4 regions of the Streptomyces sp. NBC_01520 genome follow, and region 1 is predicted to be linked to each of the others. Evidence: riboswitches for the same ligand, from Rfam matches in the RefSeq annotation. Region 1 holds a riboswitch; each other region holds the start of a gene.

Region 1 (4,213 bases):
ATCGCGGGCCCGGCCCTGACGTACGCGGCCCACGCGACGGGCCGCCTCCGCGCGCACCGTGTGCCGCCGCCCCCGTTCCCCCGTCAGGTCGCCTACGGCGTGCCGTATCCGCAGCAGCGGATCCCGGCGCCGCACCGGCACTACGGCGGCTACAACCCGTATCTCCAACCGGGTACGCGGCAGCCGGGCACCGGCGAAGGGCCCGTACCGCCCGGCTAGCGGCCAGGCGGTGGTCGACAGCGGGGCCGGAACCGCTGACGGCCTCGGCGGCCACGCGCGCCAGATGTCAGGCGGACGCCTCGGTGAGCTCCGCCAGCTGCTGCCCGGTCAGCCGGGGCAACTGTTCCGCAGGCCCACGGCGGGCCGGGCGGGCCCCACGACGCGGACCGGCAGCCCTGACGTCGGGGGGTGTGCGTCAGGGCTGCCGGGGTTCAGGTGCGCCGAACGGAGGCGCCACGTACGCGGATCGGACCCGCCGTACGGGTGCGGGGGCTCAGACCGTCAGGCCCTTGCCGCGCAGCCAGCTCATCGGGTCGACGGCCGAACCGCCCGCGGTGTGGACCTCCAGGTGGAGGTGGGGACCGGTCGAATTCCCGGTGGAGCCCACGCGGCCGATGGTGTCGCCCGTGCTGACCTTCTGGCCGGCGGTGACGTCCATCGAGGACTGGTGGGAGTACGAGACCTCGGTACCGTCGTCGAGCACGAGGACCGTGTGGTAGCCGTAGGAGCCCGACCAGCCGGCCGACTTCACCGTGCCGCTGTGCACGGCCTTGATCGGCGTACCCGTCGGAGCCGCGAAGTCCAGCCCCGTGTGGTAGCCGGAGGACCACATCGAACCGGCCTGGCCGTAGGTCGTCGTGATCGTGTACGAGGACGTCGGGAGGGCGTAGCTGGCGGCAAGCTTGGCGAGACGCTCGGCCTCCGCCTTCTTCCTCGCCGCCTCTTCCGCCGCCTTCTTCTCGGCTGCGGCGTCGGCCTCGGCCTTGCTCTGCTGCTTCGCGGCCTCGGCCGCTGCCTGCTCGGCGGCGGCTTTCTCCTCCGCGGCCTTGGCCTCGGCGGCGGCGCCGGCCTGCTGCTGCTCGGCCTGCTGGAGGATGCGGGCGCGCAGCGCCTCACCGGCGTCGGTGGCGCCCTGCTCGGCCTCGGCGGCCGTGATCCCGGCGGTGGTGAGCGGGGAGGCGTCGGCGGCCGACCCGGTGTCCGCGTCGGAGTCGTCCGACATGAAAGCGCTCACGCCGGGAAGGGACTTGGCGTCGGGGAGATTGTCCGCGATGGAATCGGGAAGGGAGATGGAGACCGGCGGCTTGCTCTGCGCCGTGGCCATGCCACCCGCACCGACGGCCGCGATGACGCCGACGCCGAGGACGGTGGAGCTACGGGCGAGACCACGCTGCTTGGCTACGCGGTGCCTGCCGCGCACGGGACGTATGGACTCCTCGGTGGGATTCCATTCCTCCCAAGTCCTCTCCTCGCCACCGACGGTGTCGGTCCTGAAGGGTGACGGGGCCTCGGGGGCAGGCTGATTGGACGCCACGTGGGCGCACTCCTTTCCTTCCTTATCGCCTACCGGGTTAGCTGACGGGTTCGGAGCAGGAAGGTCTCCTACGGGCTCCTTCGCCTCTCACGAGACACAGGCGCCCGATTCACCCCATGTAGGTGGTTCCCCGGTTCCCTTGCGGAATTCGGCGCTCGCGCACGGTGCCGCCTCTTGCGACGACTGGGACAACCGCGCTGCGTTATCGAACGTTAATAGACACCGGGGCCCGATTCCAAGCTGTTCCGACTGATCATTCGTCACTCCGGCCTGGACTTTAGGGCAGGAAACAGCACCAAACGGGCGAGTTGAGTATTCCCGGTCCGGTCATCAGTTTCTGACGGTGTGTCAAATGTTATGCGGAGCGGCACGCATCGACTACGGACGGTCGCGACGGGTCATCCTTCGCCCCTCCCCACGATCTTCACCGTCGTCCGCCGCTCCGGCTGTCCCCGCGCGGGCCGGCCGACGGCGAGCAGCGCCAGGTCGTCGGTCGAGTGGCCCCCGGTGTGCAGGCGTACGTCGTCGGTGAGCGCGGAGAGCAGTTCCTCGGGCCCGGGGAAGATCCGGCCGTGCAGCCGCGCGGCCGGATCGTAGAAGACCCCGCCCGCGTCCCGCGCCTCGGTGAGGCCGTCCGTGAACGCCAGGAGCGTCGACCCGGCCGGCAGCTCCCACTCGTCCGAGCGGTCCGGCCACACCCCCAGGTCCATCCCGATGGGCAGCGCGGGCACGGTCGGCGCCAGTACCTGGAGCGCCCCGTCCGCGTGCAGCAGGATCGGCTCGGGATGACCACGGTTGACGATCCGTACCGTGCCGGAACCTGCCGGGATCTCGGCGAGCACAACGGTGACGAACCCCTCCATGGAGTCGAGCCCGCCCCGGCGGCTCCCTTCCCGCGCCAGCGCCCGCTCCAGCCGCTGCGCGACACCCTCCAGCGACAGCTCCTGCTCGGCCGCCTCGCGGAAGGCCCCGATCACCACGGCCACCGCCTCCACGGCGTCCAGCCCCTTGCCCCGGACGTCACCGACGACCAGCCGCACCCCGTGCGGGGTGTCCGCGACGGCGAACAGGTCGCCGCCGACGAACTCGTCCGCCTGCGCCGCCTCGTACCGCGCCGCGACCAGCAGCCCGCCGATCCGGTCGTCCGGGGTGGGCAGCACCGCGCGCATCGCGGTCTCCGCGATGACCCGGGCCGAAGCGAGCTGCTCGTTGCTGCGCCGTACGACGCCGTTGATGGCCAGGGCGAGCACGGAGACCGTGATCACGGTGAGCAGATCGGTGAGCGGCACGACCTCGGTGACCGCACCGTCCGAGAGCCGGATCACGAGAACGGCCAGGACCGCGGCCACACCGGTACGGACCGTGCTGGCCAGCGAGAAGAACGGGGCGGCGATCAGCGGAGCCGCCGCGAAGAGCGGAACGGCGCTCACGGCGGCCGGAGTCACCAGGTCGAAGACGATCCCGCCCCCGATCATCAGGGCCGGCAGCGCACGCACGAACCTCCGGGCACCGATGCCTCCACCGGCTCCGCCCCGTCGGCTGTCCCGCTTCCCCACCTGTGCACTCCTGCCCGGTCCGCCCACGGCTGCGGACGGTACCGCGATCCGCCCGGACCGGACGGAGCCGCGCGTGCGGCGGCTCGTCATCGGCCGAAGGGAGGAGCGCGCCGGAGCCCCGTCCCCCGAAGGTCAGCCGGAGAGCCGGTGCTGCGCGTAGATCGTCAGTGCATCCCGTACGAAGACGGCGGTGCCGTCTCCGTACCGATCGTAGTTCTTCCCGAAGCGCGGATCGGCGACATACATCTCGGCGAGGCCGGTCACGTACGACCGGGTGACCGTCGTGGTGCCCGAGAGCCACGCGCAGTGGCGCCGCGCGATGTCCTGCGCCTCCTCGCCGCCCGCGTCCAGACCGGCCTCCCTGGCCGCCCCGTAGTCCCGCGCGATCGCGTCGTGCACACCCTGGAATTCGGCGCGCTCCTCGGCACTCAGCCCGCGCCACCACCGGTCGCCCTTCTTGCAGGCGTCCCGGCCCCAGCGTTCGGTGACCTCCTGCTCGTACACCGTGTGGTCGAAGCCGTCGAACACTTCCCCGGCCATGAGTTCCTCTCCCTGCCCGGTCCTGTGGAGAGTGGTCCGCACCGAGGCGATCTGCCGCCCGATGCGCTCCCGCTCCTGCTCCAGCAGGCGCAGATGGGTCCGCAGCGCCGCGGACGTGTCCCGCTGCCCCTCCAGTACGTCCTTGATGGCGGGCAGCGACAGCCCCAGCTCCCGCAGCAGCAGGATGCGCTGCAGCCGGACGAGGGCGTCCTGGTCGTAGTAGCGGTAGCCGTTGGCACCCGTACGGCTCGGCACGAGGAGACCGAGATCTCCGTAGTGCCGGAGCGTTCGGCTCGTCGTGCCGGCTTCCCTGGCGATTTCCTGGATGGACCACTCCATGCCGGAAACGCTAGATGTTTACGCTGCGTCAAGGTCAAGCGGTGACGGGACGCGGGCATACGGCAGAGGCCCGGATCCTTGGAAGGATCCGGGCCTCTGTCTTTCAGTAGCGGGGACAGGATTTGAACCTGCGACCTCTGGGTTATGAGCCCAGCGAGCTACCGAGCTGCTCCACCCCGCGTCGTTGTGATTGCAACTCTACGGCATCACGGAGGTCACCTCGACCAATTACCGCCGAGGGCGC
Region 2 (4,213 bases), 1.9 Mb from region 1:
AGATACGCGCCCGCTCCGGTGTCGTGCAGGAACAGCGCGTCGGCGCCGTCGAACACGTCACGCAGGCCCTCCGGCTCGGTGAGGTCCGCCCGCCGGTGGCGGACACCGTCCGGAAGGGCCGCGTCCGGCACCCCTCGGGACACCGCTGTCACCCACTCGCCCGCCCCGGCCAGAGCCCGTACGAGCGGCCGGCCGACGTTCCCCGTTGCACCCGTTACGACGATCATGAACAACTCCCCTGTCACACCGCGTGGTTGCCCCCGCCGACACGGGCGGGAACGTCGCAGGGAGGGTGTCCCCCGCTCCGACCCGGGGACGCTAACACCGCCGATATAGTAGGTACCTACAGGAAAGTGACTGTGCCGAAGGGAACTCGCATGGCCGATCCGGCAGCCCCCACGGCCTCCGCGACGGCAGGCCACGCCCAGGACGATCCCGAGCAGGCCTGCCCCATCTCCCCGGTCGTGGACATCGTGTTCAGCCGGTGGACGACACCGATCCTGTGGACCCTGCACGCCCACGGCCGCCAGCGGTTCGGCGAGCTGGAGCGGCGCATCGCCCGGATCACCCCGAAGGTGCTCACCCAACGGCTGCGGCAGCTGGAGCGCGACGGCCTGGTCGTGCGCACGTATCACGCGGAGATCCCGCCCCGGGTCGAGTACGAGATCAGTGAGCTCGGCCGCAGTCTCGCGCCGCTGTTCGCCCGCCTCTCGGAATGGGCCACCGCCAACCTGGGCGAGGTGGAGCGGTCCCGGCACGACTACGACGCCGCCCCGACCCGGTAGCGCGAGAAGGCGGCCGAGGCCCTGCCGGCTCGTCGGACCGCACCCGCGGCAAGCTCGTGCCCCACGTCGGTGACTGACCGCCACCACGCCGGAAACGGCCGACGGGTGGTGCGGGTTCTTCCGAACCCGCACCACCCGTCGGCCGTGCTCCGCTGTCACACGGTGATGTCTCAGTAGGCGCCGAACACGTTGTCGATCGAGCCGTACCGGTCGGCGGCGTAGTTGCACGCGGCCGTGATGTTGGCGACCGGGTCGTAGCTGTCCGTCGACGTACCGGGCACGTGGTAGGCCTGGAAGGTCGGGTCGATCACCTGCAGCAGACCCTTGGACGGGATGCCCGCGGCGGCGTTCGAGTCCCAGTTGTTGATGGCCATCGGGTTGCCCGAGGACTCACGCATGATGTTGCGGTGGATGCCGTCGTAGCTGCCGGGGATGCCGTGCTCGGCCATGACCGCCAGCGACTCCTTGATCCAGCCGTCGAGGTCGTTCGTGTACGTGGCCGGCGCGGCGGCGGGAGCGGCCGCGGGCTCCGCAGCGGGCGCACCCTGCGCGGCGAGCGCGGTGTCGGTGCGGTCCGAGCGATCGGCACGGTCGGCGCCCTGCTCGGCACGGCCGGCGGAACCGGACGTCTCGGATTCGGCCTTGTCCGCCGTTCCGGCCTTCTCCGCCGGCTTGCTCTCGGCCTTCGCGCCGATCGTCAGCTTCAGACCGGCGTGAATGAGGTCGGGGTTTGTGCCGACAGCCTTTCGGTTGTCGTCGTACAGCGCCTTCCAGCCGCCGTCGACGGAATGCTGACGCGCGATCTTGGAAAGGGAATCGCCAATGATCACGGAATAGGTGACGGGCGCGGACTTCTGTGCGGCAATCGCCTTGCCGGACACGGCAGTCGACGTGGCCGCCTTTTCGACGGCGACCGGCTGCGCCGGGGCGGCGAAGGCTCCGGTCGCGCCGATCACGGGGAGGGCGAGAGCAGCTCCGCCCGTGCTCACGGCGATGATGCCGCGGGTCAGCGAACTGGTCCTGGAACTACGGTGCTTACCCATTCCGGGCATGGTGAATTCCTCTCCGCCGCCTGCGAAGTGAGCTGTCGGGTTCGGGCTGGAGATGCCCGGCCGCACGTGAATGCGACTTCACCCCGAGCCGCTCCGGATGCCGGATCGGCGCTTACCTGGGTCCCCCGCTCCTGCCGTACGAGATGTGGTCGGGTTCCCGGACGGCGGCAGGATTCGGCGTTCCATCCGGAGTGAGGGTGACCGTAGGCGAGAAATAGCGAAAGGAACAAGCCCCGAATTGGTGATCACAATTCATCCGCAAGATCGATTCACAGGAATTCATGTAATCCGCCCCACACCCGCGAAGCCAACCTTCGTGGCGCACAAGGGAACCGGTCGACATGTCGATGCGTCCGGGACGCGCGGGAGTGACTCTGGTCACGAGGTCCGAAAAGGGTGATTTGCACTCCGCTGGAACCTCACGGGTCGCACGAAATGGCCTTTTATGGATTACGGGGCGAATCCCCAATAACGCCCTAACTCGGGCATACGGCCCACCGGCGCGCTTCCGGGCATACCGGTGGCAGCCGCGTGGAATCGATCAGCGCATGGCCGACAGCGCGCACCCCGACCCCGAGAGCCCCCGGAACCCACGGAACGCTCAGAGCTCCACGGACCCGCAGGACCCCACGAACCCGCGGATCACCGTCCTGCCCGTCCAGGCCGGTGATCCGCCCTTCCGCATCCTGCAGATCGACGGGGAGACGGCCGGCCGGGCGACCTCGATGACGGACGTGCTGTTCGCGGCGCGGGCGGCCGGCATCACGGTCCACGACCTCGACGACCCGGCGGCGGTCCGGTGGGTGGGCGGCGGCAAGCTCACCTGGAGGCCGCACTGAGCCCGGCACGCGGCACACAGGCCCCGTACGGCACCGCGGCCCGGTGCCGTGGTGCCGGGTGCCTCAGCCGCCCGGCAGTTCGCCTGTCCAGGGGTCGAGGCCGGCCCTGCGGCGGGCCCGCTGGACGACCAGGCTCACGAAAGCGTGCGACTTCCGCCTCCTCACCCTGTCCACGCTGAGGGGCACGGAGTCGAAGCCGCCGGCCAGCAGCCTGCGGAGGAACTCGGCCATCCCGAAGCGGTACAACGCGAAGGTCGGCACGGTGTGCCTGCCGCAGACCACCACGGGCCAGCAGTCGGGGTCCTCGTCCGTCGTCAGCCAGCACAGGATGTCCGACTCGGTGGTCGTTCCCCAGGCGAGCAGCGCACCGGGATCGAGCATCATGTCCGGCCCGGCCGGATCGGCCCAGATCTCGTCGGCCTCCGCCCGCCACACCTCGCGGACGGCACCGGTCCCGTCGGCCATGGCATCGGCCGGGCGGCACCCGTCGGGAGTGTCGGCGGGCAGTGGTCGGTGCACGGCGATCGCGTCGTCGACGGACCCCTCCCCGTAGGCGCCCATGAAGGCCTTGTAGTCGGCGGGGAAGGAGGCGCCCCACCGCGCTTCCGCCACGGCCCAGTCAACCTGCTCGTCGATGCCGTACGTCGTCGGCAGCAGCCGCTCCAGTGCCTCGATGGGCCGGGGGATCACCGGCCGCCCCCTCGCGCGCGTACGCCGCGTAACGCGCGTCCGGGCACCGGAATCCGGCTGCACACGCTCCGTCCCCTCACCTGCGACTCCCCGTCTGTCCTGAGGGAGGACCTGCTCCTCCCTCAGGCCCAGCGACAGGCGTGCCCCGAACATCACACCCACCGGACCGGTCCGGCGGCGGCGGGAGGTGCGAGGGCGCACGTGGCGGTGCCCCGGGCCGACTTCCGGTGACACGGCCGGGCTCCAGACCCGTACGGTGCGCGGTGGCGGCGATCCGCGCCTCGGGCACACCTCCCCCGCGACGACGAGCGGTAGGGCCTCAGGAGGCCGGATCGCGGCACCAGGGTGTCGCCGAGGGGCCGCCCGCGGCCCAGCTGCGCCCTCCCGCGGAGGCCCCGTGGCGAAGACGTCGGAGATCGGCTCCCGGCCCGATGCGGTGCGGCACGGACCGGGGACGGGTGCGCGGGCTCAGGATCGGTCGCCATGTCACCCGGACGCCCCGGGACTCGGCGTGCAGGGCTTCCCGGGGCGGGTGGCCGACGGGCCGGGACAGCGGCGGGCGGCCCCCAGGAGGTGTGCCGCCCGGCTCCGCGCCGCGTCGGCCGCCCCGGCGGCGCGGTGCCTTCACGGTGGTCGGCGGTCCCGGGGCCGGGTCCCGACGGCCGTCGCGGAGGACGGCCGGGTCACCTGTCCTCGCTCACGCCGATGGCTTGCGCGGGACACACCTCCGCCGACTCACGGACCGCGGTATGCAGTCGGACCGGAGGCGTGGCATCGAGGAGGACGACGATTCCGTCGTCCTCCCGCTGGTCGAACACGTCCGGTGCGAGCAGCACACACTGACCCG
Region 3 (4,213 bases), 2.9 Mb from region 1:
TGCGCCGCAACCGGGGTCTCACCCTGGAGACCGCCGCCGGGCGGGCCGGGCTCTCCCCGGCCCATCTCTCCCGGCTCGAAACGGGCCGCAGGCAGCCCTCGCTGCCCATGCTGCTCGGACTTGCCCGCATCTATGGTACGACGGTCTCCGAGCTCCTCGGTGAGATGCCGCCCGAGCGTGACGCGATCGTCCGTGGCGGTGCCGTCGGCGGGTCGACGCGAGGACCGTTCGGAGGGATCCCCTTCGGAGGGGCTTCCGGTGGAGCCTCTCCCGCGGGTATCTCCCGGGGTTCTTCCGGTGGTGCGTCAGGTGGTCCCGCAGGCGGTGGTGGCGCGGAGGCCGACGGCTGGCTGTACCACCAGGCCGGAGCCTCGGGCCGTGCCATGCAGGCGCTGCGGGTGAGCGTCCCGTACGGAGCCCAGAGCGATCTCGTACGCGTCCATCCCGGCGAGGAATGGCTGTACGTCCTCGACGGACGGCTGCGGGTGGCCCTGGGGGAGACCGTGCACGACCTCGACCCCGGTGACAGTGCGCACTTCGACTCGCTCACCCCGCACCGGATCGCCGCGCTCGACCGCGGGGGTGTGCGGCTGCTCTTCGTCCACACGCTGTTGCAGAGCCCTGCCGCCGAGCTGTGCCTGGGCGGCGAGGTCCACCGCGGGTGAACCCCGCCCCGCCCCGTAGACCCTTCGTTCCCTCGGCCCGAGCGGTCGAAAGAGAGGACCGTCATGTCTGATTCATCCAACTATGACCCGCTCACTCCGCGCAGGCCCGAGGGTAAGGACACGCAGGAGCGGAAGATGCCCCGCGGCGTGGTCATCCGGCTCTTCGCCTACCTGGTGGCCGGACACGTCGTCGCGGCCTTCCTCTTCATCCTGTTCACCGTGGCGGGTAAAGGCTGACCCATCCGGCGCGACGGGCGAGGGCCGGCCGCCCCCGGGCCGGTCCGCATGGGGCCGGCCGCCCCCGGGTCGGTCCGCATGGGGCCGGCCGCCCCCGGGTCGGTCCTATGCGCCCTCGACCAGGCGCTCGCGCAGCTTCTCGCGGGTCGCGGGGGTCAGCTTCAGGCCCTCCGTGAGGTAGCGGTCCGTGTTGCCCCAGGTCTCCTCGATCGCCGTGAACGCGGCGTCGAGGTAGTCGGAGTGCGCGCCGAACAGCGGATTGAGCAGTTCCATCACCTCGTCCGACATCCCCGCCGAAGAGGTGTCGCTGCGCCGCACCTTGTAGCGGCGGTGCGCGTCGTTGGACTTCAGGTAGTCGGCCTCGATGGCCTCCTTCTCGACACCGACGGCCAGCAGTGAGATCGCGATCGACAGGCCGGCCCGGTCCTTGCCCGCGGCGCAGTGCATCAGCGCGGGCACGCTGTCCTCGGCCAGTGCGTGCAGCACCCGGCTGTGCTCGGCCGTGCGGTCCCTGATGATCGACCGGTACGAGGCGATCATGCGGTCCGTCCCCCTGCCGTCGGCGAGGATCGATCGCAGCTGCTGGATGTTCCCGTCACGCACGAGCCGCCAGAACTCGGCGCCGTCGGCCGGGTCGGAGAGTGGAATGCTGACATTCCGGACGCCGGGCAGTTCCACGTCATGACCGTCGAGCTTGTGGTCCGCCGCGTTGCGGAAGTCGAAGACCGTGTGCAGGCCGAGGCCGGTGAGGAAGGCCGCGTCCGCCTCGGTGGCGTGCGCCAGGTGTCCGCTGCGGTAGAGGCGCCCGTGCCGGACCTTCCCGCCGTCCGCGGTCGGGAGTCCGCCCACATCGCGGAAATTACGGACACCGGTCAGCTCGGTGTCGGTCGACGGAACCTCTGGCAGCTGCGTCACAAGGACTCCTGGAGTGTCTGGCGTCGGCGCGGCTCGCCGACGAGGCCACGCTCGCGACGATACGACATGCGTTCATCGGGCAACCGTCTCGGTCGCCGTCCTGTTTTCGAGGCGGCGCGGAAGAGGATGAAATCGAGCAATGTCCGTATTGGTGCATTTAGCAGAACATGCCCCGCTTGTATGGGAGATGGGGCTTGGTAGGTGAGCGGGATCATATCCGTGACGGTGTGTGGCGGAACCGTGGACGGGTATTCCGGACGCCGCGCGGAAAGGCAAGATCCGTAATCCACGGAGTGTGACCGTAATTCTCGGCGGGAAATGAAGAGCGGATTCCGGTTCGCAACCGACGGCTTGTTCCCGGCGTCCTGGCTCGCTTACGGTCACGGTCAATCCGGACGGAACGCCTAATCCTGCCGCCGCCCGGAATCCGCACCGACCAACGTGTGGCAGGAGCGGGGGAACCAGGTAAGCCGCCGACCGGAGGGATCCGGAACGGCTCGGGGTCAAGCCGCGTCCAGCGCGGCCGGGCATCTCCAGTCCGCACCCGACAGCTCACCTCGTAGGCGCCGGAGAGGAATTCCCCATGCCCGCAAAGGGTAAGCACCGTCGTACGAAGACCGGCCCGATCACCCGAGGCGTCCTCGCCGCCGGGACCGGCGGCGCCGTTCTCGCCCTTCCGCTGATCGGCGCCACCGGCGCCCATGCTGCGGAGCAGGCCGCGCCTGCCGCCAAGTCCGCCGCGAGCGCCGCCCACGGCGCGCCCGCCGCCTCCGTGGCGAAGAAGAAGAGCGCCCCGAAGACCTATTCCGTGGTCTCCGGCGACTACCTGTCGAAGATAGCGGCCGACCAGAAGCTCAAGGGCGGCTGGGAGAAGCTGTACAAGGACAACCGCGACGTCGTCGGCGACAACCCGAGCCTGATCTTCCCGGGCATGAAGCTGACCCTCGGTGCCAAGGCGTCCGGTTCGGCCGCGCAGTCCGCGCCCAAGGCCGCGCCGTCCGAGGCGACCTCCTCGAAGGCCGAGTCGGCGCCCAAGGCCGCCGCCCCGGTCGAGAAGGCCGCGACGGCGACCGACACCGCCGACACCTCCGACTCCGCCGCCGCTTCCGAGGGCAACAGCTCCGGCTGGGCCGCCCCGGTCGCCGACGCCAACGTCACCACCCAGTACCGTGCCTCCGGCGCCAGCTGGTCCAGCGGCTACCACACGGGCTCCGACTTCCAGGCCGCCTCCGGCACCGGCGTCCGGTCCATCGGCCCCGGCACCGTGGTCTCCGCCGGGTGGAGCGGTTCGTACGGCAACGAGGTCGTCATCCAGCACAGCGACGGCATGTACTCCCAGTACGCCCACCTGTCCTCGCTCGGTGTCTCCGCCGGCCAGACCGTCACCGGCGGCCAGCAGATCGGCCTCTCCGGCTCCACCGGCAACTCCACCGGCCCGCACCTCCACTTCGAGGTCCGCACCGGCCCGAGCTACGGCTCCGACGTCGACCCGATCGCGTACCTGCGCTCGCACGGCGTCTCCATCTGAGCGGCTCCGTCCGACACCTTCGGGTGAGCGACTTCAGGTGAGCGTCCCCGAATGACGCGAAGAAGAGGGGCGGTGCGGTGCGCGGCGGTGCACCGCCCCTCTTCTTATTCCGGCTTTACCAAAACCTGACCGGGTGGTCTTTCTCACCACCCGTCAACCCCTTATTACGGTCGCGTAGGTCACATTCGAAGGTGCAGGATATGCCCTTGTGGCAGACGATTCGAGAAACACACAACGAGGCATCATCGGGTCGTACGCAGCGATCGGCGACAGCTTCACCGAAGGCGTCGGGGACCCCGGCCCCGACGGGAGGCTCCTCGGCTGGGCGGACCGGTTCGCGGTCCTCCTCGCGGACCAGCTCCCGGTCCCCGGAGCGGCGGCAGGTCCCACGGACGGCCCGCACGGGAACTTCCGGTACGCCAATCTCGCCGTACGCGGACGCCTCCTCGACCAGGTAGTCGAGGAGCAGGTCCCCCGCGCCAAGGAGCTGGCACCGGATCTGGTGAGCTTCTGCGCGGGCGGCAACGACATCATCCGGCCCGGCTCCGACCCTGACGACGTGGCGGAACGCTTCGAGCGCGCGGTCGCCGAACTGACGCAGGCGGTCGGCACCGTCATGGTCACCACCGGCTTCGACACCCGTCACGTCCCCGTACTCCGGCACCTGCGCGGCAAGATCGCCACGTACACCGCCCATGTCCGGTCCATCGCCGACCGCTACGACTGCCCGGTCCTGGACCTGTGGTCGCTGCGCTCCGTGCAGGACCGCCGCGCCTGGGACGACGACCGGCTGCACCTGTCGCCCGAGGGCCACACCAGGGTCGCGCTGCGCGCCGCCCAGGTCCTGGGACTCGAGGTACCGGCCGAC
Region 4 (4,213 bases), 1.7 Mb from region 1:
GTGCTGGGCGGCGATCGTCCTGGCCCGTTCCGCGTCGCCGCGTGCCACGGCGTCCACGAGGGCACCGTGCTCGGCCCAGGAGTCGGCAGGGCGGCCCGGCTGATCGACCACGTACATCCAGGCGATCTTGTGCCGGAGCTGGGTGAGCAGCGCGATCAGCGCCGGGCTGCCCGAAGCCTGGGCAAGTGTCTCGTGGAACCAGCCGCCGAGGGAGCGCAGATCCTCCCCCTCACCCCGGCGCACGCGCTCCTGCCCCAGCCTGACCAGGCCGCGGAGCACCTTGAGGTGTGCCTCCGTGCGGCGCTGCGCGGCGCGTGCGGCACCCAGCGGCTCCAGGAGCATCCGCATCTCCAGGAGGTCGGCGGCCTCCTGCTCCGTGGGCTCGGCGACGCAGGCCCCGGCATGCCGACGGGTGACGACGAACCCCTCGGACTCCAGGGTGCGCAGTGCCTCGCGTACCGGGACACGGGAAACCCCGTAGCGACGCGCGAGCACCTCTTCGGTGAGGCGGCTACCACGCTCGAAGCCACCGGAGACGATGTCGTCACGGATTGCCGTGCATACCGAATGCGCGGGAATGCGCATGTCCGAACCTCCGCCTTAATCCCCGCGAAACGCGGCCGATCGACGCCTGTTCTGTGACTCTATTGCAATCCGTCGGAATTTCCGACGGCAGAGCAAAATCCATGCATATCTTCTGACCGGAAATCACTTCCGCGGAGCTTCGGCGCGCCTCCCCCGGTGGTACGACGAAGGCCCCGGCGGGTGCCGGGGCCTTCGTCGTCGCTGCGGGGCGAGGCGGGGTCAGACCTGGACGCCGTGCGCGCGGAGGTAGGCGACGGGGTCCATGTCGGAGCCGTACTCGGGGGTGGTCCGCGCCTCGAAGTGCAGGTGCGGTCCGGTGGAGTTGCCGGTCGAGCCGGACAGGCCTATCTGCTGGCCGGACGTGACGCTCTGACCGACCGAGACGCCGATCGACGAGAGGTGGCCGTACTGGGTGTACGTGCCGTCCGTCATCCGGAGCACGATGTTGTTGCCGTACGCCCCGCCCCAGCCGGCCTCGACGACCGTGCCGGCGCCCACCGCGACGACGGAACTGCCGGACGCGGCCCGGAAGTCCACGCCGGAGTGGCTGCCGGAGGACCAGAGGGCGCCGCCGGACTTGTAGCCGGTGGTCACCTGGGAGCCGGCAACCGGGAGGTGGAAGGCGTTCAGCCGGGCTCGCTCGGCCGCGCGGGCGGCGCGCGCCTTGGCCTCACGGGCCTCGGCCGCACGGGCTTCGGCCTTGCGCTCGGCCTCGGCCTTCGCCCTGGCTGCCGCCTTCGCCTTCGCTTCGGCCTTGGCGGCGAGGTCGGCCTGGTGCTGCTGGGCCTTCGCCTGGGCGGCGATCTGGTCGGCGAGGGTGGAGTCGATCGCGACGGCCTGGGTCAGGCCGGTGCTGCCCGCGGTGGGGGCCTCGGAGTCCGCGGCGAGGGCCGGGGAGGACACACCGCCGATGACGCCGGTGGTGGCCAGAGCCGCGATGCCGGCGACCTGGGCGCTCCTGCGCGTCAGGCGGCTCGGGGCACGGTGCTTCCCGGTGGCACGGGTGAACGCCATGGAGGGGCTGGTCCTTTCCTTCCTTCTCGCCTACCGGGTTAGCTGACGGGTTCGGAGCAGGAAGGTCTCCTACGGACTCCTCCGCCCCGTGCGGGGGCGCAGGCATCCGATTCACCCCAGGGACTTCGTGGGTCCCCGGCTCCCCAGGCTCGCGCCTGACGGGGACTCGGCGATGACTGTCCGGCGCCGCGGACGCGGCATATGTCTGGCGGACAGCCGGGCCGACGCTAGGCCGGGCAGCTTTCCGACGCCAAACGGATCAGGCCTTTTGTCGCACATCCCACAACAGATCGGGCGATATTCCACGCGAACACGGACAAATAGGAGGACCCCGGCGAGAACGTCCTCACCGGGGTCCGGATCTGCTCCGATAGGTCAGCCGCTGACGACCGACACCTCGCCGATGCCGAGCGCCCTGACGGGGTCCGCGATCTGTGCGGCGTCCCCGACGAGGACGGTGACCAGCCGGTCGACGGGGAAGGCGTTGACCACCGCGGCGGTGGCCTCCACCGTGCCGGTCTCGGCCAGGCGGGCGTACAGCTGGGCCTGGTAGTCGTCCGGGAGGTGCTGCTCCATCTGGTCGGCCAGGGTGCCGGCGACGGAGGCGGCCGTCTCGAACTTCAGCGGAGCGACGCCCACGAGGTTCTGCACGGCGGTCTCGCGCTCGGCGTCCGTGAGCCCCTCGGCCGCCAGGGTGCGCAGGACCTTCCAGAGGTCGTCCAGCGCGGGTCCGGTGGACTCCGTGTCCACGGAACCGCTGATGGCGAGCATCGCGGCACCGGTCGCCCCGGAGGCCGATCCGGGTGCGGTCGAGCGCAGCACCTGCCCGAAGGCGCGGACCCCGTAGGTGTAGCCCTTCTCCTCGCGCAGCACCCGGTCCAGCCGGGAGGTGAGGGTGCCTCCCAGGCAGTACGTGCCGAGGACCTGGGCGGGCCACACACTGTCGTGCCGGTCGGCGCCGATCCGGCCGATCAGCAGCTGGGTCTGTACGGCTCCCGGACGGTCGACGATGACCACACGACCGGTGTCGTCCGCGGTGATGGGCGGTACCGGGCGGGACACGGCGGCGTTGCCCGACCAGTCACCGACGGTGTCGGCGAGCAGCTCGTCCAGGTCGACCCCGGTGAGGTCACCGACGATCACGGCCGTCGCGGTGGACGGGCGGACATGCGCGTCGTAGAAGGCACGTACGGCCGCGGCGTCGATGCGGCGCACCGTCTCCTCGGTCCCCTGGCGCGGTCGCGACATCCGCGCCGTCTCGGGGAAGAGCTCCTTGGAGAGCTGCTTGGCGGCGCGGCGGGCCGGGTTGGCCTGCTCGTGCGGGATCTCGTCGAGCCGGTTGCCCACCAGGCGCTCCACCTCGCTCTCGGTGAAGGCCGGGGCCCGCAGCGCCTCGGCGACCAGGCCGAGCGCCTTGGCCAGCCGGGAGACCGGGACCTCCAGGGAGACCCGGACACCCGGGTGGTCGGCGTGCGCGTCGAGCGTGGCACCGCAGCGCTCCAGCTCGGCGGCGAACTCCTCGGCGGAGCGCTTGTCCGTTCCCTCGGACAGCGCACGCGCCATGATCGTGGCCACGCCGTCCAGGCCCTCGGGCTCGGTGTCCAGGGGGGCGTCCAGGAAGATCTCCACGGCGACGACCTGCTGGCCGGGGCGGTGGCAGCGCAGGACGGTCAGGCCGTTGGGCAGAGCGCCGCGCTCGGGCGCGGGGAAGGCCCAGGGCCTGGCCTCGCCTGCGGTCGGCTGCGGGTGGTACTCCATCGCTACTCCAGTCACGGCGGCGTCGCTCACTTGTCGGCCCCCTCGGGCGCGTCGGTGCCGTCCGTCTCGTCGGCGTCGACCGGCTCGTACACCAGGACGGCACGGTTGTCGGGACGCAGATGCGCCCGGGCGGCCTCCTGGACCTCCTGGGCGGTGACGTCGAGCACCCGCCCCACCGCGGTCAGGGCGAGCTGCGGGTCACCGAACAGCACGGCGTACCGGCACAGTTCGTCGGCGCGGCCCGCGACCGTACCGAGCCGGTCCAGCCACTCCCGCTCCAACTGGGCCTGTGCCCGTTCCATTTCCTCGGGCGTGGGGCCCTCGGCGGCGAACCGGGCGAGCTCCTCGTCGACGGCCGTCTCGATCTGCGGCACCTCGACGCCACCGGACGTCTTGACGTCCAGCCAGCCCAGCGAGGGTGCTCCGGAGAGCCGGAGCAGCCCGAATCCGGCGGCCACCGCCGTACGGTCGCGGCGGACCAGGCGGTTGTGCAGGCGGGACGACTCGCCGCCGCCCAGCACGGTCAGCGCCAGGTCCGCGGCGTCGCACTCACGGGTGCCGTCGTGCGGCAGCCGGTAGGCGGCCATCAGGGCGCGCGCGGGGACCTCCTCGTGGACCACTTCGCGCAGTTGCTCACCGATGGTGCCGGGCAGTGTGCCGTCGCGCGGCGGCTGCTTGCCGTCGTGGGAGGGGATCGAACCGAAGTACTTCTCGATCCAGGCGAGCGTCTGCTCCGGGTCGATGTCCCCGACCACGGAGAGCACCGCGTTGTTCGGCGCGTAGTACGTGCGGAAGAACGCCTGCGCGTCGTCCAGCGTGGCTGCGTCCAGGTCGGCCATCGACCCGATCGGCGTGT

Evidence for each region. A riboswitch is a leader RNA that binds a small molecule or an ion and turns the genes downstream of it on or off. The one in region 1 is predicted to bind cyclic di-AMP.
Region 2: it holds a riboswitch for cyclic di-AMP, as region 1 does, so the genes downstream of both, OG524_RS28135 (transglycosylase SLT domain-containing protein) here and OG524_RS19690 (M23 family metallopeptidase) in region 1, are expected to answer to the same signal.
Region 3: it holds a riboswitch for cyclic di-AMP, as region 1 does, so the genes downstream of both, OG524_RS32715 (peptidoglycan DD-metalloendopeptidase family protein) here and OG524_RS19690 (M23 family metallopeptidase) in region 1, are expected to answer to the same signal.
Region 4: it holds a riboswitch for cyclic di-AMP, as region 1 does, so the genes downstream of both, OG524_RS27485 (M23 family metallopeptidase) here and OG524_RS19690 (M23 family metallopeptidase) in region 1, are expected to answer to the same signal.

Annotation. Positions count from the first base shown of each region.
Region 1 covers NZ_CP109404.1:4,348,702-4,352,914, reverse strand. Annotated here, with positions in the region: gene OG524_RS19695 (PrsW family intramembrane metalloprotease) at 1-219, shown strand, start outside; gene OG524_RS19690 (M23 family metallopeptidase) at 494-1,534, opposite strand; cyclic di-AMP (ydaO/yuaA leader) riboswitch at 1,546-1,698, opposite strand; gene OG524_RS19685 (PP2C family protein-serine/threonine phosphatase) at 1,933-3,090, opposite strand; gene OG524_RS19680 (MerR family transcriptional regulator) at 3,223-3,969, opposite strand; tRNA gene OG524_RS19675 (tRNA-Met) at 4,077-4,150, opposite strand.
Region 2 covers NZ_CP109404.1:6,223,943-6,228,155, reverse strand. Annotated here, with positions in the region: gene OG524_RS28145 (NAD(P)H-binding protein) at 1-227, opposite strand, end outside; gene OG524_RS28140 (winged helix-turn-helix transcriptional regulator) at 378-785, shown strand; gene OG524_RS28135 (transglycosylase SLT domain-containing protein) at 956-1,837, opposite strand; cyclic di-AMP (ydaO/yuaA leader) riboswitch at 1,842-2,027, opposite strand; gene OG524_RS28130 (hypothetical protein) at 2,479-2,676, shown strand; gene OG524_RS28125 (SMI1/KNR4 family protein) at 2,740-3,366, opposite strand; gene OG524_RS28120 (ferredoxin) at 4,050-4,213, opposite strand, start outside.
Region 3 covers NZ_CP109404.1:7,246,679-7,250,891, forward strand. Annotated here, with positions in the region: gene OG524_RS32700 (helix-turn-helix domain-containing protein) at 1-665, shown strand, start outside; gene OG524_RS32705 (DUF6126 family protein) at 729-902, shown strand; gene OG524_RS32710 (tyrosine-protein phosphatase) at 1,008-1,817, opposite strand; cyclic di-AMP (ydaO/yuaA leader) riboswitch at 2,225-2,396, shown strand; gene OG524_RS32715 (peptidoglycan DD-metalloendopeptidase family protein) at 2,401-3,345, shown strand; gene OG524_RS32720 (SGNH/GDSL hydrolase family protein) at 3,554-4,213, shown strand, end outside.
Region 4 covers NZ_CP109404.1:6,037,182-6,041,394, reverse strand. Annotated here, with positions in the region: gene OG524_RS27490 (GntR family transcriptional regulator) at 1-585, opposite strand, end outside; gene OG524_RS27485 (M23 family metallopeptidase) at 805-1,599, opposite strand; cyclic di-AMP (ydaO/yuaA leader) riboswitch at 1,613-1,781, opposite strand; gene OG524_RS27480 (M16 family metallopeptidase) at 1,975-3,357, opposite strand; gene OG524_RS27475 (M16 family metallopeptidase) at 3,384-4,213, opposite strand, start outside.